3 regions of the Paenibacillus sp. IHBB 10380 genome follow, and region 3 is predicted to be linked to each of the others. Evidence: riboswitches for the same ligand, from Rfam matches in the RefSeq annotation. Region 3 holds a riboswitch; each other region holds the start of a gene.

What was found. A riboswitch is a leader RNA that binds a small molecule or an ion and turns the genes downstream of it on or off. The one in region 3 is predicted to bind cyclic di-AMP.
Region 1: it holds a riboswitch for cyclic di-AMP, as region 3 does, so the genes downstream of both, UB51_RS07610 (3D domain-containing protein) here and UB51_RS10580 (hypothetical protein) in region 3, are expected to answer to the same signal.
Region 2: it holds a riboswitch for cyclic di-AMP, as region 3 does, so the genes downstream of both, UB51_RS04635 (hypothetical protein) here and UB51_RS10580 (hypothetical protein) in region 3, are expected to answer to the same signal.

What each region holds. Positions count from the first base shown of each region.
Region 1 is NZ_CP010976.1:1,779,604-1,789,774, forward strand. Features, by position in the region: gene UB51_RS07600 (Ppx/GppA phosphatase family protein) at 1-1,157, shown strand, start outside; gene ppk1 (polyphosphate kinase 1) at 1,105-3,216, opposite strand; cyclic di-AMP (ydaO/yuaA leader) riboswitch at 3,431-3,608, shown strand; gene UB51_RS07610 (3D domain-containing protein) at 3,608-4,279, shown strand; gene UB51_RS07615 (polysaccharide deacetylase family protein) at 4,327-5,151, opposite strand; gene UB51_RS07620 (hypothetical protein) at 5,304-5,558, shown strand; gene UB51_RS07625 (dihydroorotate dehydrogenase electron transfer subunit) at 5,765-6,460, shown strand; gene UB51_RS07630 (dihydroorotate dehydrogenase) at 6,453-7,385, shown strand; gene lpdD (prenylated flavin chaperone LpdD) at 7,428-7,766, shown strand; gene UB51_RS07640 (PspA/IM30 family protein) at 7,864-8,532, shown strand; gene UB51_RS07645 (DUF350 domain-containing protein) at 8,663-9,064, shown strand; gene UB51_RS07650 (DUF4178 domain-containing protein) at 9,144-9,650, shown strand; gene UB51_RS07655 (DUF4247 domain-containing protein) at 9,662-10,171, shown strand, end outside.
Region 2 is NZ_CP010976.1:1,042,819-1,052,989, forward strand. Features, by position in the region: gene UB51_RS04595 (DNA polymerase IV) at 1-839, shown strand, start outside; gene UB51_RS04600 (YhjD family protein) at 836-1,330, shown strand; gene UB51_RS04605 (NAD(P)H-dependent oxidoreductase) at 1,563-2,093, shown strand; gene UB51_RS04610 (winged helix-turn-helix transcriptional regulator) at 2,178-2,537, opposite strand; gene UB51_RS04615 (SMI1/KNR4 family protein) at 2,905-3,822, shown strand; gene UB51_RS04620 (aminoglycoside phosphotransferase family protein) at 4,085-4,981, shown strand; gene UB51_RS04625 (IS256 family transposase) at 5,074-6,258, shown strand; gene UB51_RS26855 (VanZ family protein) at 6,537-7,424, shown strand; cyclic di-AMP (ydaO/yuaA leader) riboswitch at 7,827-7,993, shown strand; gene UB51_RS04635 (hypothetical protein) at 8,111-8,566, shown strand; gene hmpA (NO-inducible flavohemoprotein) at 8,609-9,814, opposite strand; gene UB51_RS04645 (Crp/Fnr family transcriptional regulator) at 10,136-10,171, shown strand, end outside.
Region 3 is NZ_CP010976.1:2,455,936-2,466,106, forward strand. Features, by position in the region: gene kdpA (potassium-transporting ATPase subunit KdpA) at 17-1,696, opposite strand; gene kdpF (K(+)-transporting ATPase subunit F) at 1,728-1,805, opposite strand; gene UB51_RS10580 (hypothetical protein) at 1,938-2,351, opposite strand; cyclic di-AMP (ydaO/yuaA leader) riboswitch at 2,472-2,653, opposite strand; cyclic di-AMP (ydaO/yuaA leader) riboswitch at 2,762-2,962, opposite strand; gene UB51_RS10585 (succinylglutamate desuccinylase/aspartoacylase family protein) at 3,377-4,060, opposite strand; gene UB51_RS10590 (hypothetical protein) at 4,433-4,882, shown strand; gene UB51_RS10595 (ribosomal maturation YjgA family protein) at 4,968-5,360, opposite strand; gene UB51_RS10600 (DUF423 domain-containing protein) at 5,387-5,758, opposite strand; gene UB51_RS10605 (AraC family transcriptional regulator) at 5,860-6,555, opposite strand; gene UB51_RS28495 (hypothetical protein) at 6,795-6,968, shown strand; gene UB51_RS10610 (GNAT family N-acetyltransferase) at 7,140-7,589, opposite strand; gene UB51_RS10615 (alpha/beta fold hydrolase) at 7,640-8,515, opposite strand; gene UB51_RS10620 (HAD family hydrolase) at 8,545-9,222, opposite strand; gene UB51_RS10625 (GNAT family N-acetyltransferase) at 9,287-9,829, opposite strand.

The DNA.
Region 1 (10,171 bases), 680 kb from region 3:
TTATTAACTCTTTTGACATTCAGGATGGCTTTGTTGTTGATATAGGTGGAGGGAGTACAGAAATCACCCTGTTTCAAAATCGTAGATACCAGAATAGCATTTCTTTACCTTTTGGAGCTGTCAATACGAACGTTAAGTATGGTAATAATGGGAACTGGGACGAGGAACAAATTCATGAGCTACGCACTCATGTACTGGAGAAACTTCAACAAATTAGTTGGATGAAGTCAAGACCAGATTTACCTGTGTTTGGTTTGGGTGGAACGATTCGATCGTTGGGTAAAATCGATCAAAAGAATCGTCATTATACGATGCCTAATTCTCATAACTATGTGATGGATACGGAACAAGTAAATCATATGTATGAGATGCTTCCCAGCATTCCGTTCGAGAAACGTAAGCATGTGGATGGACTTTCTAAGAGTAGAGCGGACATTATCGTCTCGGGGCTAATCATATTTCATACCGTATATCATTATATTCAGGCGAATCGATGTCTCATTAGTGGAGAGGGACTTCGCGAAGGTATGTTGCATGATTTGATAGATCCTGAGGGAGCGGTGAAGCCTAGCGCATTGGAGTACAGTATTAAGACCTTACTGACCTTTGAAGCAGAAGTGTCACGGAAGCATTTGAATCATGTATATGGGCTTGTACAAGTGCTATATGAAGCGCTTCAGGATGGAAGACAGCAGGAGGAACACCAGAAGCTGTTATATGTCTCATCGATGTTATATCGTATTGGAGGACACATTAATTATTATCAATATAATCGGCATACACAGTATTGGCTGATGAATGCTTCAATTAGAGGTCTAACCCATCGAGAGATTATTCTATGTGCGTTAATTGCTTCTTATAATACAAAAAGTCGGAAGCAGAAATTATCCCAAAAACATAAGGATATATTGCTAACTTCCGACGAGGAATGGATTCATAAGTTAGGATCATTGGTGCAACTTGGTATTGCTCTAGATCAGAGTGAGACACAAGCTGTTCAATCCATTCAAGCTAATCTTAACGACAAAACCTTATATCTTACCGTTGTTAGTGATGGGGAGACATGGATTGAACGAGAAGAAATAGAAAGTGCCATGAAAGTGTTCAAGAGTGCATGGGACCTGAAAATGAGAATTGATTACTCTTCCATTTTTTAACATTCAATGCTTCGAACTGGCTCCTAAAGGGAGCCAGTTTTTCATCTGCGAACTCATAATTCCCATTGTTTTGAAGAAATCTAGCCTTCACATTATCCTTAAGCGACAGGTCAAGAATTTGGACGATCAAATTACGAATATGCTCATCATACACAGGACACATCAACTCAATACGTCTAGTCAAATTTCGTGTCATCCAATCTGCGCTAGAAATCCATATTTCGGGATTGCCACCGTTCTCGAAATAATATATTCTCGTATGTTCGAGAAATCGGTCTACAATACTCCGAACTGTAATTCGCTCACTTAAATTAGGAACTCCGGGACGAAGACAGCATACCCCACGTATAATCAGATCAATTTGAACACCAGCTTGCGATGCGCCACACAGTTCGTCAATCATTTCCTGATTAGATAATGAGTTCATCTTCGCAATAATTTTTGCAGGCCTTCCTGCTGCTGCGTGCTTGGATTCTCTCTGCATAAGCATGGAGAGGCTATTACTCATGTTAGACGGTGCTACTGTTATGGCATCCCATTCATGATTGGTTGAGTAGCCTGTAATTTGATTAAATAATTCAGAAGCGTCCAGACCGATAAGATGATTGGATGTAAACAGACTTAAATCCGTGTATACCTTAGCGGTACTGTCATTATAATTTCCTGTACCTACATGCACATATCTACGTAATTCACTGCCTTCCTGACGGACGACGAGTGTGACTTTGGCGTGCGTTTTTAGACCCACTAAACCATATACGACATGACAGCCTGATTTCTCAAGTTTGCGTGCCCATGCGATATTCCGTTCTTCATCGAATCTCGCCCTTAGCTCCACTACGACGGTAACCTGCTTGCCTGATTCAGCAGCGAAGGCTAGAGCTTGAATCAAGGGAGAGTTACCGCTCACACGATACAGGGTCATCTTGATTGCCATGACATGCTCATCCTCAGAAGCTTGAATAATGAAATCGGTCACCGAGTCGAAAGATTCATAAGGATGATACACAAGCACATCACGTTCGTGTAACACTTCGAAAAAGTCTTCATTCTCGTCGAATTCCAGCGGATACACAGGTTCGATCGGTGCATAACTTAATTTGGGATACCCCTTCAAAGATCCCGCGAAATTACGGAGAAAGCTTAGATCTAAAGGACCTTCAATATCAAATATGAAATCAGTGATTTCGAATTCTGTTTGTAATTGACTTAGTGCATAAGGATGTATCCCTTTTTGAACCTCCACCCGGACTGGAGCTCCCCATCTTCGTTTACGGAGTTCTTTTTCGATCTCCTCCAGCAAGTCTTCCGCACCTTCCTCATCTATCGTGAGATCGGAATTACGAGTGATTCGGAACTCGTGAACAGCGACAGGCTCATATCCACTGAACAAGGTATGAATATGCTGTTTAATAACCTCTTCTATAAAAATAAACTGGCGCTTCTTGCTGTTTGTACGATGGGGAAGTGGAATACATCTAGCAAGGTTAGATGGAATTTGTAAGATTGCGAAATAGGGATCCTCTTCCAAGCTATCCTTTCGATTAAGCACAACGGACAAATATACATACTGGCTGTGAACGAGCGGGAAAGGTCGGCTCTGGTCAACTGCCATGGGTGTTAACACAGGGAAAATAATATCTTGATAATAATGTTCCATGGCCTGTTTCTGGGCGATATTCAAATCTTCATAGCTAGAAAAAACAATGCCTTCTTTGTTTAATTGTCTAGAAATATCACGAAAAGTTCGGTATTGCTCGCTAATCATTTTGGATATCCGTTTCATTAGGCGTTTGTATAATCCTGAAGGGGTGTAACCTGTAAAATCCTTCTTGGTATAACCTGCCCTAATCTGATCTTGAATACCTGCGACTCGAACACTCATGAACTCATCTAAGTTAGTGGATACGATAGCTAGAAATTTAGCTCTTTCCAGAAGCGGATGATCAGCATCCTGTGCTTCTTGAAGAACACGCCAGTTAAATTCAACCCAGCTTAAATCACGGTTTAAGTAGACGGACGTTGTTGTGCGGTTTATCGTTTTTAGGTCTTCCATCATAGTGCCTCCAACAGGTTCATTCATATGTTTTTTTTAGTATCTATATTATTCTACTATATTTTGGTATCACAATTGTAAAATCAATGTTAAATATGATTAACGCTGTGTAAAGTACTCCTTTTAGTGTATGAAATAGTCACTTCAAAAATAATAAAAATCATAAAAACATCAAAATGGTAACAATTTCATGTGTAATAGTTACAAAGTTGTGATATATTCATACATGCCAAAACTTTTTGATTACAAAAAAGTGTGGGGGACTTATTGATGGAGCATAGGACGATGATACATCGTTACCTGTATCCTTGGGGTGAATCGCGCATAGTGCGTGTAGGGTAAACTTCCTTACCCAAACCCGACAACTAACTCCGCAGGCATATAAGGAGGAAATATGAAGAAATTTAATACAATCAAAATTATGACAGCCATTATAGGCATTACACTAGCTGTGCAAGCCGCTCCGGTTCATGCGGATAAGATTCATGTTGCAACCGATGGAGATACTTTTTATAGTGTTGCTAGGGAATACGGTGTAGACATGAATAAAGTGATTAAAGCCAATCCTAAGGTGAGTGCCACGAATATTTATGGAGGCATGAATCTCAACATTCCAACATCTACTCAGGCTGTTGCTTCTGCCGCGACTCCAATCACAGCGAAACAAGCTACTACAAATACAACAGGCGTTCTTAACGTCATACCCGAAGATCGTAAGGTTGAAGCATGGGGCAAAGTATTTAACTATTCTAAGACGATCGATGTGAAAGCATCTGCATATTCTGCTGCTGTAAGTGAGAATGGGAAGTGGGGCGCAGTTGATTATTTTGGTAATCCACTAGAACTTGGTACTATAGCTGTAGATCCAAGTATTATTCCTTTAGGTACGAAAGTGCTAGTAACGGGACATAGTCATTCAGGTCTTCCTAAACAAGCGTTTGTGGCTACAGCAAGAGACATTGGCTCTGCTATAAAAGGCCATCGAATTGATATTTTTATTCCCGGAAGCCAAGCTTCTGTACGTGATTTTGGATACCAGGAAATTGAGCTGTATCTCATTAAATAAAAACTTAATTCAGAAGAGCCTTTCTCGATCTTTCGAGAGGGTTCTTTTTACTTGTTCATCGGGATATGAAGCATCTCAGCCACGGTAACAAACGTATAGCCTTTATTTTTTAATGTCTCAATGATCTCAGGAAGAGCTTCAATGCTACCGTTTAGATTAGAACCTACTCCACCACCAGCATGCTGGAGAATAATAGAACCAGGACCTACAGAGGACAGTATGTTTTTCTTGACTTGTTCTTTGTCGAGACCTTTCCAATCTAAGGAATCTACGTTCCAGTTAATCACTTTATACCCGTTTTTTTTTGCCCATTTCAGCTGAGATTCTGTGATATCACCGTAGGGTGGTCTGATAAACCTAGGGCTGTATCCTGTAATATGTTTGATAATGTGTTCTGTTTTTAGAATCTGATCTTGAAAGCTATCGAACGATAGTTTACTGAATTGAGGGTGGTTATAAGAATGGTTACCTATAATATGGCCTTCTCGATTCATTCGAGCCACAATCCCTGGATACCGCTTTGCTCGTTCACCAATGACAAAAAAAGTTGCCTTCACATGGTACTTGGCTAACACATCCAACACTTTCCCTGTAAACCTTGGATCTGGAGCATCGTCAAAAGTAAGTGCGATTTGTTTGGTTCTTGCGCCCTTTGTTTTGATCGTCTCGGGGTATTTATGATATAGCTGTCCTAAGGATGATATTTTTTTATCTCTAGCTGACTTTTTATCACGATCAGAGTTTACAGGTACTGAAGTGGGAGGTCTTTCTTGTGATACAGTTGGCTCGGAAATATGTAAAGTCGGTTTTGCTAAAGTCACTTCGCACATAGAAAGAAGAAGAACTATACAAATAAATAACCTCCTAAGCATAAATGATGATCTCCTTTGTTATGTAAGTTTGGTAAGACAATATCTCTTTTGTTATTTCCTAAGGAGGCGTCAATTATGCTTATACATTTGAATAGGTCTTTATTTATTTCATAAAGTTAGATGATATAATAATAATTAGGGGGAGGTATTCAGTGAAGTTATTCTTGTTAGTGATCATTGCGTTCATTGTTGTACTGATCATGTCCTTCGTTGCGTTAAGAACTAGGAAATCGAGTGGGAATGTAATTAAGTTCCGGAAAAAGAATAGTAAGCAGGATTTGCAGAAATGTACCTATTGCAAAAAAAGAAACAAAATAACTTTCTATGCAAGTGATGATGGAACTGTAGTAGGTGTTTGTAAGGAATGTAGACCAAAGGCAGACTCCCGAGACATGCTTCCTATATAACGAGAACAACTTTATCAATCCCGATTGGCTCTAAGGAGACTAATCGGGATTTTTGTCTATCGAATACTTCATCCAGTAAAACAAAGAGACGAACGTATCTACTGAGGCCGTCTAATGACACCTATAGTGAAATAAGTCACAGACCACTCCTATAAGGATAAGGCATGTTTAAAAGAATGGATTGTTATTATGGGAGGTTCAATGATATGGGAAAGGTAGTATCTAACGTACAAGTAGCTGAACAAGTGTACTTGTTACGAGTAGAAGGCAATTATGAAGGCAGCATGGGACAATTCTATATGCTACGCGCGTGGGGGCACTATCCGCTACTCTCTAGACCCATTAGCATATTTAATAAAGATGATGAAAGTATAGAGTTTCTATATCAGGTTGTTGGTGAAGGAACGACACTCTTAGCTTCGTTGCGTCCTGAAGACACCATTCAATTGGATGGGCCTTATGGCAATGGTTTTCCTATTCCTGAGGGGCGAGTCGCTCTCATTGGTGGGGGGATTGGAATAGCACCCTTATATTACGTTGCACAGCAAATGACTCATACAGATATTTATCTCGGGTTCAGTAAAGAAGCTTATTTGCAGGATGCTTTTCGGGAAGTGACAAGTTCACTTCATATTAATGTCGGCGGATATATTGTCGACGATGTTGATTTCGAGCAGTATGACACGATTATGGCATGTGGGCCACACATGATGATGAGAGCTGTACAGACGAAATATCTTCAGTCCAATCGTCAAGCTAAGGTGTATATTTCGCTTGAGAATCGAATGGCATGTGGGATTGGTGCATGTCTTGTCTGTAGCGTCTCTTGCTTGGATGGTCGTAAAAAAGCATGTACAGATGGTCCAGTATTTGAAGCACAGGAGGTAACATTTCATGATTGATTTAACCTGCAGTGTTGCCGGGATATCGTTTAAGAATCCTATAGTCATGGCATCGGGTACTTTTGGTTTCGGGAGAGAGTACGGGAAGATTTACGACATTTCAAAGTTAGGTGGCATCAGTGGCAAGGGTCTTACCTTACATCCCAAAGCGGGCAACGAAGGATTACGTGTCTATGAGACACCGTCTGGAATGCTGAACAGCGTAGGGCTTGAGAATCCTGGTGTTCCATATTTTCTAGAGCATGAATGTAGTGAATGGGAGACGCTTGATACCGTAAGAATTGCTAATCTAGGCGGAAATACGTTGGATGACTATGTACAGGGGGCTATGTTGATTCAACAGGATCATGATCGAAGACAAACACTTGGTAGACAAGCAGTCGATATGATTGAACTGAATATTTCTTGTCCTAACGTCAAAGAAGGCGGTATAGCTTATGGAGTGAAAACTTCAGCAGCTAGGGAGGTTGTCCGATCCGTTAGAGAAGCAACGAAACTACCTTTAACTGTGAAGTTATCTCCTAGTGCAGAAGATTTAGTTGAGATGGCCGTGATGTGTCAGGAAGAGGGCGGAGATGCTATTTCACTCATCAATACGATATCTGGTATGAAGATTGATGTAAGGCGCCGTGCAAGCGTCTTTAATAATATGTATGCAGGTCTTTCGGGACCAGCGATCAAGCCGATTGCGCTAAGAATGGTGCATCAAGTGGCCAAGCACGTAGATATTCCCATTATAGGCATGGGAGGGATAACTTCGGCTACAGATATTATCGAATTCATTATGGCAGGTGCTTCTGTGGTTCAGGTTGGAACGTATAACTTCATGAATTTACGAGCAGGCGAGCATCTTATTGACGGTTTAATTCAGTTTATGCAAGAAGAGAACATTAACAATTTGGACGAAATCCGCGGAATCTTATAGAATAGAAGGATTACCATTTCTCTTAAGAAAGGCGGAGACAAGTTGCAGCCCTATGATCCCGATGATATCACCTTAGTTGAGGTTCCAGTAGGCCGAGATACCTTATTGATCATTACAGGTGGAGTAGCTCATATTGGTGCTGTTGCCACAGCTTATGTAGGCCCTGAGGGGATCGGAGTACAGACTTCAAGAGTTCCAGCACATGAAGAACATAGTATAGTTGAGAAATGTGCACGTAAAGCAGCTGCTGCATTAGGGAGAACGGTCACTGTAGCAGCGGGAATCCATTATGATGATATTACCAAAGAGCAGATTATCGCTGTTGTATCTACTGTAGATAAATTAATGGATGAGTATTTACAGCGGGTATTAAATGCATGACACTGAAATAAATATAATTAATAAAATGTTGAAACGTTATTGATTATCGTGCGTAAACCATATCAAGAAGTTAACAAACTCTAGGAGGAAACGAATGATGTCTATATTTAAAAGATTACGTGATCTAACCATGTCGAATATTAACAGTATTATTGATAAAGCTGAGGATCCAATTAAAATGACGGATCAATATATTCGTGATATGCATGAAGATTTAGAAGATGCAGAGAAAGCAGTTGCAGCTCAAATTGCGATTGAGAAGAAATTCAAGCAACTTTACGAAGAGCAAGAAGCTCTTGTCAACAAACGTGAGCAACAAGCGCATACGGCTGCAAAGGCTCAAAATATTGATCTTGCACGTCGTGCTTTAGAAGAGAAGAAAGCTGCTGAGCTGAAGATGACAGAGTACAAAACAAGCTATGACCAGAACAAAGCAGCGGCTGACAATCTTCGTGGCAAGTTAGATGAGATGCGTAAGCAACTAACTTTAATGAAGAATAAGCGTGAGACGTTAGTAGCTCGTTATAATGCGGCTAAAGCTCAAACTGAAATTAACAAAGCAATGACAGGCTTCAGTACGGATTCTGCAGCAAGTGGACTTAAACGTATGGAAGATAAGATGCTTCACATGGAAGCTCAAGCTGAAGCAAGCAATGAGTTAGCTTCTAGTGAGAAGTCCTTAGATGCTGAGTTTGAGAACCTAAGCAAAGATCAAGCTGTGGAAGACGAACTTGCAAACCTCTTGAAGCAATATGATAATAAGTAATACATTATAATTACAATTAAATAACTTGTTCTTAGCGAAGGAGACATCTTGTATTTCAGATCTCCTTCGCTTTTATATGACATGATGCTAACGCTAGGATGTAGTTCATGATGGGAGTGGAGGCAGGTAGATGGACTTTAATATTTTAGGTGTATTGGTCTGGACGGGTGTAGGTGCAGTTCTACTATTCATCCTCATGTTTGTAGATTCATTGTTTACGAGATACAAGGACTTTGAAGAAGTGAAAGCAGGCAACATGGCGGTTACCACCCGTATGGTCATGAAGCTGTTTGCTCAGGGATATATTTTATCAGTATCTATCTCCACCTCAAATGTGTTAATGGATGCCATAGTTGTATCTATCGTTTCTTTTATCTTACTTCTTATACTTGAAAGTATTGCACGGCTTATGCTTAGAGCATGGGCAAACTTAGAACTTGATATGGGCACACAACAAGGTAAAGTGGGTTATGGTCTATTTGCAGGCTCACTACATATTGTTGGAGCTCTTATTATCACAGCTTGTTTATAAGATGGATTGTTTAGCCCTATCGCACTTGGTTTGACAATCCGTCAATATCTAAAGTATGGTACGCGAGGAGTCATAGAGTATGAGTATATTCAAAAGAATTGGAAATTTATTCTCCAAACCAGAGCCTCCGATACAGGAGAAAAGCATGCTGAAACTCGCCGCTGGTGATATTTGTGAAGTTTCACTTGTTACTTATGAAGTGGTAGGAAGAGTGCATAACCGGGGCCGTAACGCTGTGGTGTTGACTTTGCAGGACGGACAACATATCGCCTATCTTCATATCGAGGAAAGAGAAAGAATACAGTATGCTCTATACACTCCCATAGACGGTAGATTGGATAATCCCGCGGAGGTTCCATCTATTTTAGATTTAGATGACAAGTCTTATCACTTAGAGGAAGAGTATGAAGGGAACGTCCTTGTGAAAGGAAGAGTACCCTTCTTGCAAGATGGAGAGCAGCATGTATGGCAGTATCAGTCCGATGATAATTTTCTCTTGCGGATCGAATGGCAGAATGGCCGGTTCATGATGTATGAAGGTGAAGATGTGATACCAGCAGATGTCAAAGTCATTCGAGCAACTTAGGAGTGAACCAAGTGAAGAAATCTTCTTTTCTTACAATTAAGCTGTTATTGGTACTGAGCTTGCTGGGCTCACTACTGAGTGGATGTGGGGCACCGAATGTTAAAGATACTTATCCGCTTGAATCCGTAAATCAGGATGGAAGTGCAACATCGTATGTGTATCGTGCAGCAGGTCAGACAGTACCTGAGGTAGCTAAGGCGCTATCTGACGAGAAGACACCGGATCAGGTTTCTAAGGAAGATTCTGAGCGGATGTTCCTAGTGTATAGCGACAAATGGTATCACTTGCAACAAGACCCGGATAACAAAGAAGATACACTGATCGAAGTGGATTCGAAGGAATATGTTCAGCAAAATTATAGTTCTAGCTTCTTACAGGGATATATTACGGCAAGTATATTAGGTAGTTTATTCGATTCTTTTGGAGGCTCGGGTTCTTATCGTGGATATTCTAGTAAAGATGTCTACAAGCCAAAGCAGGGATCATATCGTGCACCTACGGTAAGTGATAAGAAAATAGCA
Region 2 (10,171 bases), 1.4 Mb from region 3:
TTAGAGTCGGTATAAGTTCTAATAAAATACTTGCTAAAATTGCGACTGATATATGGGCAAAGAAAAATGAAGAGGGTATCTTCACTTTGTCAAAAGCAGAAATTGAAACCTTACTTTGGCCACAACCAGTAAATAAGATGTTTGGTGTCGGTTCACGTATGACCTCTCACTTTGCTCGCCTTGGCATGAATACAATCGGAGATATTGCCAGAACACCGTTGCCACGTCTTAAAGAAAAATTTCGTGCTCGCTTTGGCAAACAATCGGATATTCATGCAGAGGTAATGTGGCGAACAGCAAATGGCTTGGATGATAGTCCTGTTACACCTAGAACATTCGACACGCCGCCAAAGTCAGTTAGCCATATGATGACATTGCCTAGAGATTATATAGAACCATGGGAAGTGGATACCATTTTACTAGAGCTCACAGAAGAGGTTTGCCGCGATTGCCGTCGTAAAGGATATATGGGCTCTGTAGTCACAGTTAGTTGTATGTGCAGCCCTTATGAAGCACCAACTGGGTTCTCGCGCCAAATGAAACTGCAGGATCCTGCTAACCACACAAATACCGTATTTGAAGCAGTAAAAGTGCTTTTTTATAAATTTTGGGATCGAATGCCCGTACGTCGTATCGGTGTAACTTTAAGTCAATTAAAGGATGATCAAGATTATCAACTCACCCTTTTTGAAGATCAGGTAAAGGCTAGAGCATTGGATAAGACCACTGATTATATTAAAGATCGATATGGAAGCGCAGCAATCGTAAGAGCTTCATCGCTTACTACTGCTGGGCAATCAGCGGATAGGTCGTTGAAAATTGGAGGGCATTATAAGTGAGTAAAAAACTTGAAAAGAATGGGCTCTGGGAATCTAGCCGGATGATGTTGCCACAACATAAAGAAGCATTTCAAAATAGACTCAGCGATAAAGCTGTTCATCCTAGTTGCCCAACAACAGAAGAAATCAATATGATGAAGGACTTTGTTTTATTACCGATTATGCACTCGATTATCATGAGAAAAGCTCGTGAAATTGAGCGATCCTCCGAAATGCTAAGAGTACTCTACACGAAAGTAGCACAACTTCTTGCTAAAAACATGTATACAGATTTATCTAAAGTTAAAAGATCTCTATTGGAAAAAAATATTCGCGTGTTTGAAGAGGAAAAAGATGATCAAATGGTTCGTTACCGATATATCTACCGTAATTATGAAGATAGTTTTGTAATCACTAGAAGCTATATGCGTGCTGAAGTAAGTATGAGGATCGGACGATATGCTGATGTTCTTATAACCAACATATGCAATAAGAAAAAGCCAGACAATTAAAAAATATAACTTGCGAAGTGTCCAAAGAAAATAAAGTCTTAGACTGGAGTTGTTGATTGTAACGGTCACTCTAAATGAATTGTATTGATTACACCATACATGACCGGGAAGCGAGTGCTACTGAATTGACACTAACCTTTATGTAAGTACCTGTACTAAAAGTGCATACTTACTTATTTGTAGTGCGTACTTTATACTCTAGAAGTAAATAATATTTAAGGAGGTCAAATCTTTGAAAACTCTTATTATCGTATCGCACCCAAGCATAGAAAAATCTGTTATTAATAAGCGATGGGTAGAAGAACTCAAAAAATATCCTGAAAAGTATACTGTACACGAATTGTATAAGATTTACCCAGACGGAAACATTGATGTGGAAAAAGAACAGAAATTAATTGAATCACATGATAATCTTATTTTGCAGTTCCCTATATATTGGTTTAATTGTCCGCCTATCCTTAAAAAATGGCTTGACGATGTTTTTGCTTATGGTTGGGCTTATGGTTCAAATGGAGGCGATAAATTAAAGAATCGCAAAGCTGCTTTAGTTGTATCTGCCGGAATTGAAAAAGAAGATTATAGTGAAGAGGGAAGATATCGCTATACACTTGAACATTTATTATCTCCTTTTGAAACGACCTTCCTATACTGCAATGCAGATTATCGTTCATTCTTTGCGTTTTATGGTACAGAAAATGGGCGGTCTGCAAATGAATTGGAAAAAAGCGCACAAGATTATTTGAATTTTGTTGACAACCTGTAATAGGGAGCTTTATTAAAGCTATAAAAAAGAAGTATTTCCTTGTTCAGGAGATACTTCTTTTGATTTTAAACAAAATAGCTATGCCTACCGCTGTACAGCCTCCAGAGCTGACAAACTGTTTTTCTCTCCCCACTCGCACATCATATTTAACACTGGAATGAGAGAAAGACCACGTTCAGATAAAGAATATTCAACTTTTGGAGGTATTTGGGGAAATTCCTTGCGTATGATAAGGTCATCTGCCTCCAGCTCTTTTAACATGATGCTTAGCGTTTTAAAGGAAATGGTACCGATACATCGCTTCAGCTCATTATGCCGCATAACCTTATTTTCAGACAGCCAATACATAATGGTCATTTTATATTTACCGCCTATTAAGGACAACGTATATCCAAAGCCAGTGTCTTTTAGCGTCACACCAGTAGGAACACAGCTTTCACTCATAGTTACACTCTCCTTTAGGTGGGTATATGATATAAATATACATACTTTATATTTTACAGTGTTACTGAAAGGAGGTAAAGTAAGATCGCTATAATACTTGTTATATCCTTAATTTGAATAAATTAAGAAAATGGTATACCTTTGACGGCACCGTTGCAACTAAACCTTTTAGGTACATAATTTAGCCGTTATAGCGTGTGTGGAGAACCGTATCACAAGTAAGCTTATGCTCACTTTGACAAATATCATCTTCATCATCTCGGTGGTAAAAATGATAATGTAGGCGCTGCTAGCTCTGCCGTGCTGGAGAGGACTATGCTGGGAATGGTATAATTTCAAAAAGAGTATAAAGTGGGAGGCATACATGATGAGTGATGATCTTTTGGTAAAGCTAGATGCGTTGCATGGAGAAGATGAGTTTGAAGAAATCGTAGATACAATTATGGAGATTCCTGCGGAGGATAGAGATTATGTACTGATCAGTCATTTGGGCAGAGCGATGAGTAATCTTGAACGTTACGAAGAGGCGATTGAACAGTTCTTAATCATTGCGGAAGAGGGCAAAGATGATCCGCTTTGGCACTACCGTATGGGACTTGCCTATTACTATCTGGAACAATATGATGATGCCTTGAGGGAATTTAACGTAGCAGACAAGTTAGACCCCGGAGATGAGGATACCTTGGAGTTCCTGGACTGGATTCGGAGTAAAACCGTCCAGAAACCTGTAGAAGAGTCCTCTGCAGAGTTGAATATCAAGTTTGATACCGATTCCGATCTTGATCTCACAAACTTTTGGGAAGACAGTGAGTTTGCACTTGAGAAATATGTTTTGAATTTGCCCACAGACGATTTAATTTCTTCCGTAGAAGAAGAACTGGTCTTCAGGTTACCAGCTTTTTATATTCAGATGATGAAGTTACACAACGGGGGTATTCCCCAAAACCAGTGTTTTCCTACAGGGAAAGCCATCTCTGGGGCAAAAGGCCATGTTACGATTCCCGCTATCTTGGGAATTGGGCGAGAGAAAAGAAACTCGCTGTGCGGAGATTCAGGCAGCCGGTTTGTGATTGAGAATGGTGGTTATCCTGAAATTGGTGTGGCAATTTTTGAATGTCCTTCTGAGTCTGGGGTGGTGATGCTAGATTACCGTTCATCAGGAAATGACGGCGAACCAGAGGTTGTTCATGTGGACAAAGAGAATAATTACAAGATTACCAGGTTGGCTCCAAACTTTGAGGCCTTTATTCGCGGATTGGTGAATGAGGAGCTTTATGTTTTGTAGTTGTCTGTAGCGGCAAGTTGCATCAGATAATAAATATACTCCAATAATAAAGGCACTCATCAGGTGCCTTTTGTTTTCGTAGCATGGATGATACGGTGAGCCGTACTACAAGCGATGTTAAACAAAATTAGGAAAGAGATATTACTTGATCGAAGCTACATTGAAAGAGTACAGGAAATGTGGCTTTGAAATAAAGTTGTACCGTTTAATCATTTGGATATGATTATCTAAAGGGTTGTTTTTATGTAGAGGGAGGTATCTAATGAATCATATTAACGTCGATTTAGTTGTAAGATTAATAAATGAACAATTTCCCGAATGGTCTGATTTAGATATCAGACCTGTAAAATTTAGTGGGCATGATAATAGAACTTTTCATTTAGGTGAGCATATGAGTGTAAGATTACCAAGTGCAGCATCCTATGTTCCTCAAGTGGAGAAAGAACAAATATGGTTACCCATATTAAACAAAGAACTTTCTTTACCAGTTTCTACACCATTAGCTAAAGGCAAACCTAGTGATGAATATCCATGGCCTTGGTCTATCAATAAGTGGTTAGAGGGAGAGACATTGTCTCAAAAAAGTATTAATGATCTTAATCAATTTGCAAGAGACTTGGGGACATTTTTAATTGAGTTACAATCTATTGATGCTAGTGGAGGTCCTTTAGCTGGGAAGCATAATTTTTATAGAGGTGGATCTATAGCTGTATACGATGAAGAGTCTAGATATGCAATTGAAAATAATAAAGATACTCTTAATGAAGACTTATTGAAAAAAATTTGGGAACTGGCATTAGATTCTAAATGGGATTCAGAACCTGTTTGGGTTCATGGTGATATAGCACCAGGAAATATACTAGTTAAAGATGGAAGGCTTTGTGCAGTCATTGATTTCGGAATATTGGGTGTGGGAGATCCTGCTTGTGATGCTGCAATGGCATGGACATTTTTTGATAAAAATAGTAGAAAGATATTTAAGAATGTATTAAATATGGATGAAGACACTTGGAACAGAGCAAGAGGATGGGCTCTATGGAAGGCTTTAATAACATACAATGGTAATAAAAATTCTAACAAAGCAATAGCAGAAGAATCATTTAATGTTATTAATATAATAGTAGATGATTACGAATCAGAGAAAATACAGAGAGCGTAAAATATTTTGTGTAAATAGATAAATAGAAAAAGGAAGACCTTTTCTTGTAGAATTGAGTTACCACACAAAATTCACAGAGAGAGGTCTTCCCTATGAATCATTTTACAACAGATTTAGTTCAAGCTCTAGTCACAAAAAAAGATGTGACGGAGGTTTTTCGTAATCACTTAGAAGCTGCCATGAATCATCTGCTAGAGACGGAACTTACTGCATTTCTAGACTATGAAAAATATGACCGTATAGGCGTAAATTCAGGTAATTCTCGAAACGGTGGCTACTGTCGAACGCTTCATACCGAGTATGGGGACCTGCAGTTAAACATTCCTCGAGATCGTAATGGAGAGTTTAAGCAACAGACCGTAGCACCGTATAAACGCTCAAATGACACGCTAGAATCTTTCGTTATTCACATGTTTCAAAAGGGTGTCACGATGACGGAGATTGCCGACCTAATCGAGAAAATGTATGGTCACCACTACACGCCGCAAACCGTATCGAACATGACCAAAGTAATGGTCGAACATGTCGATGCTTTTATGAAACGACCACTTGAGAAGCGCTATGTGTGCGTCTATATCGATGCTACCTATATCGCGGTTAAGCGTAAAACCGTATCTAAGGAAGCGGTCTATATTGCCGTAGGAATTCGTGAGGATGGCACCAAGGAAGTACTCACGTACGCCGTTGCACCGACCGAATCAGCTTACATCTGGAAAGAACTGCTCCAGGACGTGAAAGAGCGTGGTACCGAACAAATCCTTCTGTTTATCTCCGATGGACTCACAGGCATTGTGAATGCGATTCAGGAGATCTATCCGCATGCGAAGTACCAAACATGCTGTGTTCATTTAGTTCGTAATATTGCCCATAAAGTTCGAGTCTCAGATCGAGCAGAAGTCTGTGAGGACTTCAAATCCGTCTATCGATCCGACGATGAACAAGCTGGTAAAGAAGCGCTAAAAGCCTTCTGTGACAAGTGGAAAACCGCTTATCCTAAGGTCATTAAATCCCTACGAGAAAACCCCTATATCTTTACGTTTTACAGTTTTCCTAAGCCGATATGGAGAAGCATTTATTCGACGAATTTAATCGAGTCGTTTAACAAACAGATTAAGAAATACACGAATCGTAAGGAGCAATTCCCCCATGAAGAAGCACTAGAAAAATTCTTGGTTGCACAGTTTGAAAGCTATAACCAACGCTTTGCTACCCGTTGTCACATTGGTTTTGATAAAGCTCGTTCAGAACTGCTAGCTATGTTCTCCACCAAAGACTAACCCTAGTTCTACAAGATAAGGTTATTTTCATTTACACATAATTCTTGACGCTGCCAAAATACAATAATGATTTCAATCTTCAATTATTTAAATTATGGTAAGACAGTCAGCCTTATTGTTATGCTACTGGAGAACGATAGTTAAACATAAAGGGTTCCACATATTAGTTATGTACAATATGTAGAACCCTTTATTTTATTTGACTTTCTTAAGTTTAGGTCTTGATAATCTTACTTCATTTAGGTTTTAACAGAGCTTCTATTAGTCAAGACACTAGCTTGAGATATAGCCTAATACCTGAAGGGATTCCTTTACATTATCCAATGGGGAGAGACTTTCAAAATTGGGTTTTTGAGTTGGGGAACTTTGTAGCATTTATACCTTTTGGGATTGTCATCCCACTTCTGTTTCGTTCTAGTTTTATTCGATTTATAATCTTATTTATTCTGTTTATTACGTTTCTTGAGACCTTACAAATGCATTCCCATTTAGGATCCTTTGATATTGACGATATCATCATTAATACATTAGGGGCTGCGGTAGGATTTTGTGCACAACGTTTAGTACCCCGTGATCGAGATAAATTTAAAGGGATCTGTAAAATTATCTTAACAGCAATTATACTTTCGATTGGAGTCACTGCCATTGTTGGTGGCATCAATAATTATTTAGAAAAAGGGGGTGACGAAGTCGTAGCCCTAAATGAACTTACATTAAAAGATGGGTCTGTACTGTGGGATGAAAGCATTTCCAGTTTTACAGCGGTCGAAACAAAGTTTGAGCCTCAAATTAATATGTACAGCAGAGAAAATACAAGAACTAACGAGTTTACGTATCTTTTAAATAGCAAATATACAAAAATATCAGGCTATATCGCTATACCAGATGATTTAATCAACAGTGCAAGCAAAGGGAATAGCAACATAATTTTTAGTGCAGATGGAACAGAAATTTATTCACTGGGTTTATCAGCTAAAAGTAGTGAGAATTCGCTCCTGTCTTTTGAAACCCCTTTAAACGGAGCAAATGAACTTACCATAAAAATTATTAACGATGTTCCAAATCCGATTACAAATGCCGTGATGTGGGACATTACTCTTACAGAAGTTAACACAGGACAAAAGATTATAAACAGCATTAAAGAAAAATTAAGATCACTGTTCTAACAAGTGCCTCATCCAGTTAATGAAAGAAATGAAATAAGCTTTCCTCCCATGGGAAGCTTATTTCATTATTATTCGTGTCTTGTATTGATGAGTTGTATCATATCCCTGGAAATTATTTCTGTAAAGAAAGACGCGGTTCAAATTTAGTTATATTTTACATTTCGGAATATATATTCAGCATCTATCTTCGATTTACTCTATCCAACTCTTTATTTCTCTTTATATCTTACAAATGATGAGAAGACTAGCATGACGTAGGATTTATGCGGAGAATCAATGACTATTCAATATGTATTCGCTTCCACATGCATTTTTACTCTAAATACGCAGAATAACCCTCTTATTAGCGTTTTACTTTTGAATACGATAGAGCGTATGATTCATTTCAATAACTTGACATTTTCATTTCAAACGCTGAATTCCCGAATAGGGAAATGGGGGAACCAACCGAGCCACGAAAAATGTGGTTTCATGGGGTGAATCCTTATGCTTGCAACACAAGCACTTAGGTAGGGCACTCTCAAGCCCGAATCCGACAGCTAACCTCGTAAGCGTAGTTGAGAGAGAACCGCGACCGTAGCCTCTACAGTACCGTCTATTTACTGTGGAAGAAGCCCAGGAGCCGAGTTTCTCTGCTCTAGGGCTTCTTTGTGTTTTTATTCTTTGTAGATGAGGAGAATCCTATCATGTTGCAATTAACTGAGTATTTCCCTTGCTTGGGAGAGAAGGAACGGTCTGAATTAAAAGTAAGCCATATGGAAATATTCCGATTTGATTCCAAATTAATAGAAACACGTAATCCGTGGGACAGCGAACTTTGCATCTGTGGATTGTTAAAAGTTTTCAGCCATGGCGTAGCTGGATATGCAGAGTACGTCATGCCGGACACAAGAAAAAATATCGACCTCGTTCAATGGGCTTCCGTCTTCATCCATTTAAAGGGCCTTTCCATTACGGAAAGTATGCGTTACGTACAAGATAAAAATGAAGCATGGGGATCCATTAGGAAGACATTAGTGGAATCCGCATTGAGCGATCTGATTTCGAATCTAAACAATCCTATTCAACAACTAGAAAGGGTCAGTCATTCTCGGGAACGTTCTTTTTTATTTGATCGTTCCCAAGCATACTTTGCGTTTTAGAGGTCTATTCTAATTAGAAGGCCCAGATAGACCCTCCTTGTATTATTCTTCCAAGCTACCTGCTGGGCCAAAGAATTCAAAGTGAATTCTTTCCTTGGGCACTTTCCATTCCAGTAGAGCCTTAAATATGGTGCTCATAAAAGGAGTAGGTCCGCAGAAATAGAAATCGGCGTTCGGATCTGCGACCTCTTGAAGCCATGGTAGATCGATGTAACCTGATTTATCGCAGTCTTCCCTTTCAGCTGGAGATTCATAGCACACATAGGATTTCAGATGAGGATGGTATTGAGTCAGTTCTTCTATTAATCCCTTCATGGCGTGAAGTCTTCCATGGATAGCAGCATGAATATAAGTTACCTCACGTTGAGGCTGTTCAGCAGTTAACGTCTCTAGCATACTCACCATTGGAGTTAGCCCAACGCCTCCACTGATAAGAACTACCGGGATATCACGATTTAGATCCAGTGTGAAGTCCCCAGCTGGGGCGCTCACTTCCAATACAGTGCCAACATCAACGGCTTCATGTAGGTAAGTAGATACAACGCCTGCCGGCTTATCCACGGCTGCGTCTTCTCGTTTAACGGTGATGCGGTAATAAGGCTGCCCTGATGCTGTTGATAGACTGTAGTGACGAATGTGGGTGTATTGTTCACCTTCAGGTTGAACACGGACGGTGATATATTGTCCCGGTAAATAAGAGGATATAGCGCCTCCGTCCTGAGGGGAGAGGTAGAAGGAAGTAATGAGTTCACTTTCTTTGATTTTTTGGCTTACGACAAAGTTTCTGAATCCACGCCAACCCCCAGGTACCTCCGCAGCTTCACGATACATATCTACTTCAACACCGATAAAAGTATCGGCGATTACGCCATAGGCCTTGGCCCAAGCACCGATAATTTCTGGAGTCGCTGCATCGCCAAGCACCTGCTGAATAGCAGATAATAGCGTTTCACCTACAATGGGGTAATGTTCTGGTAATACACCTAATGCACGGTGTTTCTCCGCAATTTGTTTTACTACAGGTAGAATGTTCTCTAATTGGTCAATATTAGCAGCAGCGGCGATCACGGCATTAGCAAGAGCAGTTTGCTGTTTACCTTGACGTTGATTGGCATGATTGAATATATTTAACAATTCGGGATGGTTCTCGAATAGCATGCTGTAGAAAGTGGTAGTGATGTTCTTTCCATGAACTTGTAACACGGGCACGGTTGATTTAATAATTTCAATAGTACGTGGGTCTAACATTATACATGACCTCTTTTCTGCAATCGGATAGTTGCTACTTATAAATCGTATAGAACGGAGGAAAGAGAAAGTGTGTTCTTCGTCACAGGAAAAGTTAATAAAATGTGAACAAAATAATACTGCAATGATATTATTCACAATAAATCATAGAAATATAAATAAACTGATGTTGAAATTATCCTATATCTAGAAAGGGGATTGAATTATCCTTGTGGCAAGTCCAAATTTATGGTAAGAGAATGTTATCCTTCTGTTATAATAACAAGATAAGGTAGAATATATTTCCGTTAACCCTATTAAACAATGGAGGAACATAACATAATGCTTTTACATAAGGGAGAAGTTTTATTTCATCAA
Region 3 (10,171 bases):
ATGTTCCACCTTTTCTTTAACGGTTCGTTAAATGCTCAGCAATAGGACCAAGCACAATCGCCGGCAGGAATGTCAATGCACCAATGATCAAGACCGTACCAATGAGAATACCAACGAATAAACCATTATCCGTACGTAACGTCCCAATCGTTTCTGGAACCCATTTCTTACGTGACAGAGAACCTGCTACAGCAAGGAGTGCAATCATCGAAATATAACGACCTAATAACATGACAACACCCGTAGAAATATTCCAAAATGCCGTGTTATCACCGAGACCCTCAAAACCGGAGCCATTGTTCGCCGCAGAAGACGTGTATTCATACAACACCTGAGAAATACCATGGAAAGATGGGTTTGTTATCGCCACTTTACCAACCTCTGTCATCAGCGCAATGGCTGTTGGAGCCAAGATAATCAACGGATGGGCCAAGATGGCGATAGCTATAAGCTTCATCTCTCTAGCCTCAATTTTTCGTCCTAAGAACTCAGGCGTACGTCCGACCATCAATCCAGCGAGAAAAACAGCCAAGATGGCATACATCAGCATGTTCACAATGCCTACGCCTTTTCCCCCGAACACGCAGTTTAGCATCATTAATGCAAGCGGTGTGATCCCACCAAGTGGTGTCAATGTATCATGCATGTTGTTCACCGAACCTGTAGTCGCCGCTGTTGTCACCGTGGTGAAGAGCGCGGATTGGGCAACGCCAAATCGTACCTCTTTCCCTTCCATACTACCTTGTGAAGAATCAGTACCCAATCGGTTCAGTGCTGGGTTACCGTTAGACTCTGATACATAGACCAAAGACAAGAACACCATAAATAAAATCATCATCGCCGAAAAAATAACCCAACCTTGCTTCTTGTTTTTGGCAAACAAACCGAATGTATAAGGCAAAGCAGCAGCCAATGACCACATGGATAATATCTCAACTACATTCGTAAGTGGATTGGGGTTCTCAAACGGATGTGCCGAGTTTACGCCGAAGAATCCACCACCATTCGTCCCCAAGTGTTTAATGGACTCTAATGAAGCAACCGGTCCGATGGCAATTTGCTGTCCTTGTCCATCAAGCCCTGTCACCGATAACATGGGTTGCAAGGTTTGTGGAACTTGAAGCGCTACAAGCAGCATTGTAACCACAAATGCTATTGGAAGGAACACACGTATAATTGCCTTCACGAAATCCTCAAAAAAGTTACCGATGGTTTCACCCTTGCTCGTAATAGCTCGTATAAACGCAATCGCCACACACAATCCCGTCGCCGCGGATGTGAACATCATCATCATGATCACGGCCATTTGCGAAAAGTATGACAGACCGCTTTCTCCGCTGTAATGTTGTAAGTTCGTATTCGTCATGAAGCTAATGACCGTGTTGAAGGTCAAAGTCGGCTCCATGTTGTCAATATTATTCGGATTAAACGGCAGAAATTTCTGCATTCGGAGAATGAGATAGCTGACGATAACCAGCACAATATTCGTTAAGATAAAGCTAAATGCGTACCTTTTCCAAGTCATTCCCTTGCGTTCCTTCAAACCAATTAAGGAAAATATCGGTCTCTCCACAAAGGAGAACCATTTATCTGTTTTGTTGCTTTCATTCTGAAATACGTTGTACAGGTAAGTACCCAACGGCTTGACGAGTAACACCAAGACCAGGATAACGATAGCAATTTGTAGAATGCCCATGAGTGATTACTTCCTCCTTAGATTTGAAGCTTTAGAATTTTTCTGGGTTAATCAACGCATAGATCAAATAAAGAAATATAAACACTGTTAATACTGAAACAACTATCATTGTCCATCGCCCTCCGCTTCTCGGACCACACTTCCACACCAAGATAAAAATCCAGTAAACAAAGCGTAGGCTCCTGCCAGAATTAACACCATGTACAGATCTAGCATGTAAATCCCTCCCAAACTTCAATTGTTATTTATCAACTAACATAGAGACTAGAAACGAAGCATCTTGACTGTGCGTATGAATCACATAACTTGCTCCAAGCCCTTTGTAGATCGATCTTGGATTGCTCGAATGAGTAATAATATAAATGGGCTCTGAGGTCCATGTGCGACATATTCGTAAATACCGGCAGCTTAGATTCAAACTGCTTTCAAATAAAATGATTTTACCCACTGAGAACTCCGGGATGACCCATGTACGTTCATCCGTAGTACCGACCATGAGGGTTTTCTCTACGCCCATTTTCTTCATCCGCTCTCTCTCCACTTTATTGTTCGTTATAGCGGCGAACGGGATCTTGTATCTCATTAATTGACGGATAAAAGCTTCTCCTATTAAATTTGGAGCGGATACGATCATCAAATCTTGTTGTACTTTCATGTGATTCTCCTCCTATTAATTAGAAAGAGAAGACAACAAAAAGAAAGCCTCGGGGCAGAGAAGAACTCATCCCGTGGCTTCTTAAGGCAGGTCAAAGACCCTGTCTTATTCACGAAAATTGTTGCCTCTCTCAATACGCTTACGAGGTTAGCTGTCGGATTCGGGCGTGAGAGTCGCCCTACTCGGGAGCAAGCTTACTTGCCCCGAGATTCACCCCTTGAAGTCATGATCAATTATAAGGATCATCACTTCCGTTGGTTCCCCCGTTCCTTTTCTATTCAAGGACTCAGCGATAAAAAACACAGTAAAAAACCACAGAGGTCTAAGCCCTGTGGTCGAAATACGATCACACGCTCCATCATCCTCTCTCATATAAGAGCAGCGCTGTTTCCTTAGTACCAAAAGGAAAAGCAACTGCATTCCAACGCTTACGAGGTTAGCTGTCGGATTCGGGCGGTGAGAGTCGCCCTACCTATTACGAATTTCATGATATTCGTAATAGGATTCACCCCAGATGATACATGAGACGGCTCTCACACCGCTTATGCATCATCAATTTATTGGTTCCCCCATTTCCCTTACATAACAAGGAAATTCAGCGATTCTAAATGGAAAACTTTGTTTGTTGTACTGATGAGATGAATCATACCCTCGACGTTTATTTCTGTAAAGAATGGTGTGGATTCAAATAAGGCAATGTAGGACATTTAGGGAAACTAATTCATCACTTATCTTCGATTTACTGCATCCATCTCTTTATTTCTCATTTTCTCTTATAAATGTTAAAAATACTAGCATAACGTAGAATTCATATAGTAAATCAAAGCATAAGCCATATGTATTCGTTTCCACGTTCATTTTCAGTCAAAACACGAAGAATAACCCTCCAATTCGAATTTTACTTTGGCAACCGTTCAGCGTATGATTCATATGGATTTCTAAGATTCTAATATACATAGATTACATAGATACACAAAAAGGCATTAGATAAGCGCTACCCAAGGCTTCTTAATTCACCTTAATCCTTACTTATTCATTAAGCCTGCTTCTCTTAAGAAACTACAAGCTATATCTACCTGATACTTCACACGAGTCGATCGTTTTAGACTCCAACATGTTTCAACTGTTATGGACTTCGCACATAGAATTCGAGCTACAGCAGTACGTGAGGACCCCGGCAATTCATGTAAACGAAGGTTAAAATGGTGTGATTTCACTTGAGTCTTCCCATTGACTCTATTCATAATTCGTCTTATAGCTGGTTTACTCAAGCTCTTGGGATTCGTGATCAGCGTCTGACCGAGTACCTTTGAATTTAATTGAGATAATCCATTGGCTTCATGAAGATCTAAATACCATGAGGGCTTGTACCTTGTAGCCAACTTAAATAAAGATGCTGCTAAAGAATGAGTAGCTGACTTATTTGCCTTCTTTGGAAAAGTACGGTTCAGATCCGGAATACCTCTGATCCGTTTCTCATAAGCTTTTTTATTTACAATAGGAACGATGATCAGTCTGCCTTCATTAATACGTAATTTACCTTTTTTGAAATCATCAACAAGTTTATGTGCTGCCGCAATGCTTCCTACTTCATTCCCATGAATACCAGAGACAATCATGAAGTTGGGGCCTGTCTTGTCTCCCTCTATGACAAAATACGGCGTTGCAAATGAAGATCCTGAGGCTAGGACATGCCGTTGTATAAGCACTATGGTCACCCCCTCTCATTACATTGTGATCACCACTATATTCATATGCTAAGTAGAGATCAATAGATTGGACAGGACGCCAATAGTTACAAATTTCTACACAAAAAGAACCTACATGGGCTGTAGGCTTCTCTTCGGTTACTACATAACTCTCTCATCAATACGTCGTGAATATTTGAATAAGGCACTAACGGAATTCGTGACTGCTGGATGCCCGTAATGTTTTTGAAGAAATCATCTAGCAACAGCCCTTTTTCTATTCCCTTCCATAAAGCGTAGGTATATCAATTTTTTACATGGTAATGATTTACTAATACTCCAAAATGATATAGTATGGAAATGAAATACATAACTTTTTGGGAGGCTTATAGAATGAAATCATTATTCAAAAATACCGCGGTCGTGGCGGCATTAGGTGCGTTAATCTTATCCGCAATGCCAGTCGTTGCACTGGCCCAGTCCAGCGAAGCCCCGAATCATTCTTTAATATCGACCCAATCCTATGGTGATATCAAGAGAGTTGCTATCAGCGATAATTCCAATGTAGGGTGGGTCGCTTATGTACTCGATGGCAACACCCATAAATACATTGTTAATTTGAACGGCGCTCCTTACAATGCAAAAAAAACTATCCTTACCAATCAAGCCGTTCCGTATGGCTGGGCGTTTACCACCTATGACGGAAAAACACAAAATATTGTAAATCTCAACGGCGCTCCCATCGGCAGCATGCATTCTGTTCTAGAAAACTCTCCTATTCCTAGCGGCTGGATTGTAACTGGCATCAGCAATGGAATCAAATTAATTAAAAAAGTTTCGTAATCAATCGTATCAAAATAACATCGTTTATCGAATGGACAAGGAAACAAAGGGCAAAAAGAGGCAGCTTTGGCTGTCTCTTTTTCTATTAATGATCATTACGAGTTCGTCTCATCACACTTCGATCAATTAAATAACACACCCCAATGCCAACTGTGTATCTCAGTAAATCTACGAATAGGAATCCTCTTCCCAGAATTAACGAACCTAATAAAGAACTTCTGATGTCATTGATCCAATCTGCTTGATACAGCTGACTGAACTCGATAGCATAGCAGAACATTAGGCTGATTAGAACAGCTAATGCTAGCTTCTTATGTATCAGCAATGCGCGAACGCCCAAATAAATCATACATGCCCATAGTGCATCTCCAAAGTGTCTGGACACAATGCCTGGTAAGATGTCCGTAAATGCTCTTGAACTTATGCCCAAAATCATTGTAATGATAACAGCAACAATATAAATTATTCTAGCTCGCATCTACATCATTCCTAATTGATTATTAATTATCCTTGAATAACGGAAACACTAACCAATATCCAACCTACGATAAAAGCAAGTCCACCAATTGGGGTGATCGCCCCAAGCTTTTTCACACCTGTGAGGCTTAGCACATATAGACTGCCACAAAATAAGACAATCCCAGCAAATAGAAACCATCCCGCTGTTTGTATAAGAGAACCCTGAATAGCCGTAGTATTGCCCAAGAGTCCAACAAGAATCAAGCCCAGCGCATGAGCCATTTGATATTGAACAGCCGTCTGATAGACTGCGGACATATCCGCGGATAGTCGTTTCTTGAGCGCATGAGCTCCAAATGCACCTAGAATCACCGAAATAACCATATTGATGCTTCCAAGCAGTAATAGTACCTGCATGATAATCCCCCTTACTATATTGATATGTTATTGTTCATTTAATCATTATAACAAGGAAAACGCTCTTGCAAGACTATTTCTTATACCTGAGTCAAAAAATCCTAATCGAGCCGCAGCAATTGAACATATTCCATAGGCGTAATCTCAAATTTGTTCTTAAACATACGAACAAGATGACGCGGACTGATCTTGGACACCCCAGCCAGTCTTTTAACAGAAAGTGGCTCACGATAATGCTGCTCTATATACATCCGTGTCTGCTCAAGAGCTGTGTCCAATTCATTATTCCCCTCTCCCATTAACTCATTAAACAGCCGATGAAGCAGTTCTTGAAATATATACTGGCTTCGAAATCGCTCAAGCCCATTCTCTCCGAATGAACTAAGATAAGCAGCATTACATATGACTGCAAGCGAGACTGCTGGAATTTTCAATAACTTGCTTAGATAAGGAAACGTAGGCTTACTGGAACCTTCAGGAATACTCTCTTCAGTCACTGAATCTGTATCTTCTTTTATATCAAATTGAAATACAAATAATTCTGCATCCGTATATTCGTCCGTTAAGAATGATAGATTCTCTCCAGGAGCGGATACATAGACCGAGCGTTCCGTGATGGACTGTTCTCCGTGTACTGTTGTAAACTTTCCATTCCCCTCAGTTAGGACAAACAACATATATGATGAATCCGCGGGAAATTTGAAATTTGTACTTCTACCGTGACTCGTTAATTTTTGTGCATTTCGCAATTTAAACCAAAGTTGATCTAGGGAATTCAATCGATTCGTATGCATCATTTCCACCGTCTTTCTCCATCCAATGGCTAGATTGAGCATTTCTAATTATAGCTATGAGCTATACTTTGTTACTCTTCTCTATTTTATTGATAATGATTATCATCGTCAATAGTCAATTTGTTTCTCATGCAATCACACCCTTTCTTACTTTTTAAATCAAAGGCACTCATCTCTGAACATAAAAGACAACGCAGATATGTTATAATGCTAAATATAAAAATTATTGGAGGATATGTGAGATGAAATTATATGTCATTCTCTCGTTTAACGAGGAAGAGATGGAGAATGTGTATGTAGGCGAAGACGAGGAAAAAGCTCTCGCGCTGAAGACGGAGGATTTTGATAATTGCGCTGCTCTGTTTGTAGAAGTTTGGGAAGACGGAGAGAAAATAGACGATTACCGTTTAGTTTAGTAATTAATAAAGAGCAACTGGTTGACCCTTTAGGGATCGATTAGTTGCTCTTTTCATATCTAACGAAGAGAATTCACGTCCCCTTCAAATTGATTGGCTACTTCCATCTAATATCTGACTGTGAAAATTGATAGATCAAAAATGATATTGTTGGAATAATTACCATCCTTATCATTCCTTATACATGTATATTAATGTTAAATTTTTACTTATTACTTCCATTCTATATGTTTTATATCCTAATTTGTTGTAAAGATATAAATTCCTAACGCTTTTATGTCCTGTAAATAGTTCAAATCTTTTAGTATGGTTAAACATATATTCAATGCATTCCATAAGTTTAGTTCCTATCCCTTGATTCTGGTAATTGGGGTTAACAATAAGTTTGCTTACTTTACATATGCCGGTATCTTCGATTGCTCTTATTGAGCCCACAATTATATCATCAATGACTGCTTTTAAAATAATGTGATTCTCATATTCCTGCTCTAACTCTTCAATATTCTGTGTAAGCGGTTGTATATTATTATCATTATAAATTTCAGCTTCACTTCTATAAGCTATGTATTGAAGATCTAGAATTTCTTTGAGTTCTGATTTATGGGCTTTTGATATGATCATTATGATATGTCCTTTCCTAAATAGATATCCTTATTTCCATCTCTACCCTCTTATACTAAAAAGTTTATGATTTCCTTGTTGATAATCTCTGCCTGTTCGTGATTAATTGCATGACCTGTGTCACTTATCATCTTGTAATACATCTTATTCTCTTTTAATTTTGCTATTGCCTTTGGATAATTTGTTAACTTATCGAATTCTCCTATCAAAAATAATGCCTTATCTTTTAGAATAGTTAACTCATCATTATCAATGATGACTATCTTGTGCTGTCTCATTGATTTGTTGTTAAAATACTTCAATAAATAGTACCAATGTTTCATTAACTCTTCATTTTCTCCAAACACAGAATAATTGGAGCCGCTCAATTTCCTTAATAATTTCACACAATTTTTTTCAGATGGGAATAAAGCCTCCGGCAAAAAGGCAGCCACCATTTTGGATATAACTTCGAACTGACTTGAGGGAATTCTTCCTGCCAAACATACCACTTTGTTCACTTTATTGGATCTCTTTATTGTATAGTAATAGGCTAAATATGCACCATATGAAACCCCAGCGATATTTGTTTCATATATTTCAAATGCATTTAATATCTCATCTATCCATAATAATGAATCGAAATTGTTATCATAATTTTCATTAGGTTCACTTTTTCCTGAACCTCCAATAGCATCAACTGCAATAACATAGAATTTTTCTGCCAATTCTTTAACATTATAAATCCACATCATTGCTGAATTATCAGCTGTCCCATGAAAGAGTAGTAATGAAGGATTTAATCGGTCACCTGCAGTAATAATATGTGTCTGACCGTAGGTAGTTTCGATCTTTCTCTCTTCAAATTCGATCCCCCATGAATTCAGTAATCTATCATAAGATTCATAAATCAGTTGTTTACCCATAGGTTTCTTATATCTTTCCATCAAGTGATTCCCCTCTCATGAACACAATTTCATAGAGTCACTTTCAAATTCCATTGTTCTATTATTTCTTCAATCTCTATTAAATCCCTTACTATTTCATCGTATTCGAATAAATCTTTATAGTATATATCCTCTTTCCAAATTCCTCTCATGCCAGCATCCTTGCTCGCCATTACATCATTGGTTGGATGATCTCCTACATAAACACATTCTTCTGGAAGTAAATTCATCATCTCAATAGCCCTAAGAAATATTGCCGGATCAGGTTTTCTTAGTCCTTCTAATTCAGATATTAGAATCACTTCAAAATACTCTTTAATCCCTAATGCTTGAATATTACTAGCTTGAAAATCTCCAAATCCATTAGTAATCATTCCTAGCCTATATCCCTTTTGTTTCAGTCTTTCTAATATTTCAATAGTATTGGGAAAAGCAGTTACACAGGAAGAAAAGCCAATCTTGTAATCAGATAGCAAATCATTCCAATCGAGTAATAAACCAAATTCCTTTACAAGCTCTTGGTACACCCTATCTTTCCATACATATCCACGACTATCTAGTTCAATAAATCTATTTAGGAACGTTTGTTTATTAACATATTGAACATCTTTAATCATCCGATCGAACTGATCGTTTACAAAATTAAGCAAGGATTTATTACGATCTAACAAGGTTCCATCCAAATCAAATATGATCGATTTAATCATTTCTTAGTCCCTTCATTCGTCTTATAGCAGAGTTATACGACGGAAATTTGAAATGCTTATGAATTCATTCTTTTGAGTTATTATTAAATCTAAAAATCAACTTAAGACCATCATTAGTTGTTTCACCGCATTCCTCTTTATACGTATCGCCAGCATACCCTTTAATGGTTTTTTTCCAAAAGTTTTGTGCTCTTACATTAGCTTCAGTGGGATTGGTCTGTAGCTCCCAACTGCCCATATGATTATTAAAAACTTCTTTCGCTGCATTTTCTGCGATACCCTTACCTCTAAAGGGTCGTAATAAAAAGAATTCATTCAAATAGTAATCGCTACCATGAGGTGTATAGGGTGGTGTTGCTACTAATGCAAAACCAGCGGGAATTTCATTTACTTTTATTAAATATGGAAATAGTATGGAAGGCTTCTCCCACCATATGTCGAAGACTTTATTCTGTTCGTTTAGAGTCTGCGTTCCATCCTCTTCATATACTCCATATTTATTGGGCAGCCATCCCCATATCTCTGATAAATCATGCAAATATAGTGGATAAAGATTGTTAATAATAAATTTCGTAGATGGGTCGGTTAAATATACTGCGATGTCAATAATGTTTCCTCCGTTCTGTCATATAACATTGCGTATTCCTGATGATTAAAGGGTCTGGATGAACATAGAATGTTTCGTAAGTTAATCCGTTACTACATGGGAATTATTCATTGTTATCCGAAGTTATGAAGAGACTTATCCATCCCAACGTGTCCGATAAATAATTGTACAAAAAGAGGTCATTCATTTAATAGCTCTTATATTACACCTGACTATTATACCATTTTAATCCAATCATATCAGGACATCAATTATTGTTTCTGCCAATTACGTACCCAGACTCCACATACAATCGCTGACCTTATCACTGTAGCGCTAGAAAGAACCCGAGGCCTAAGCCCG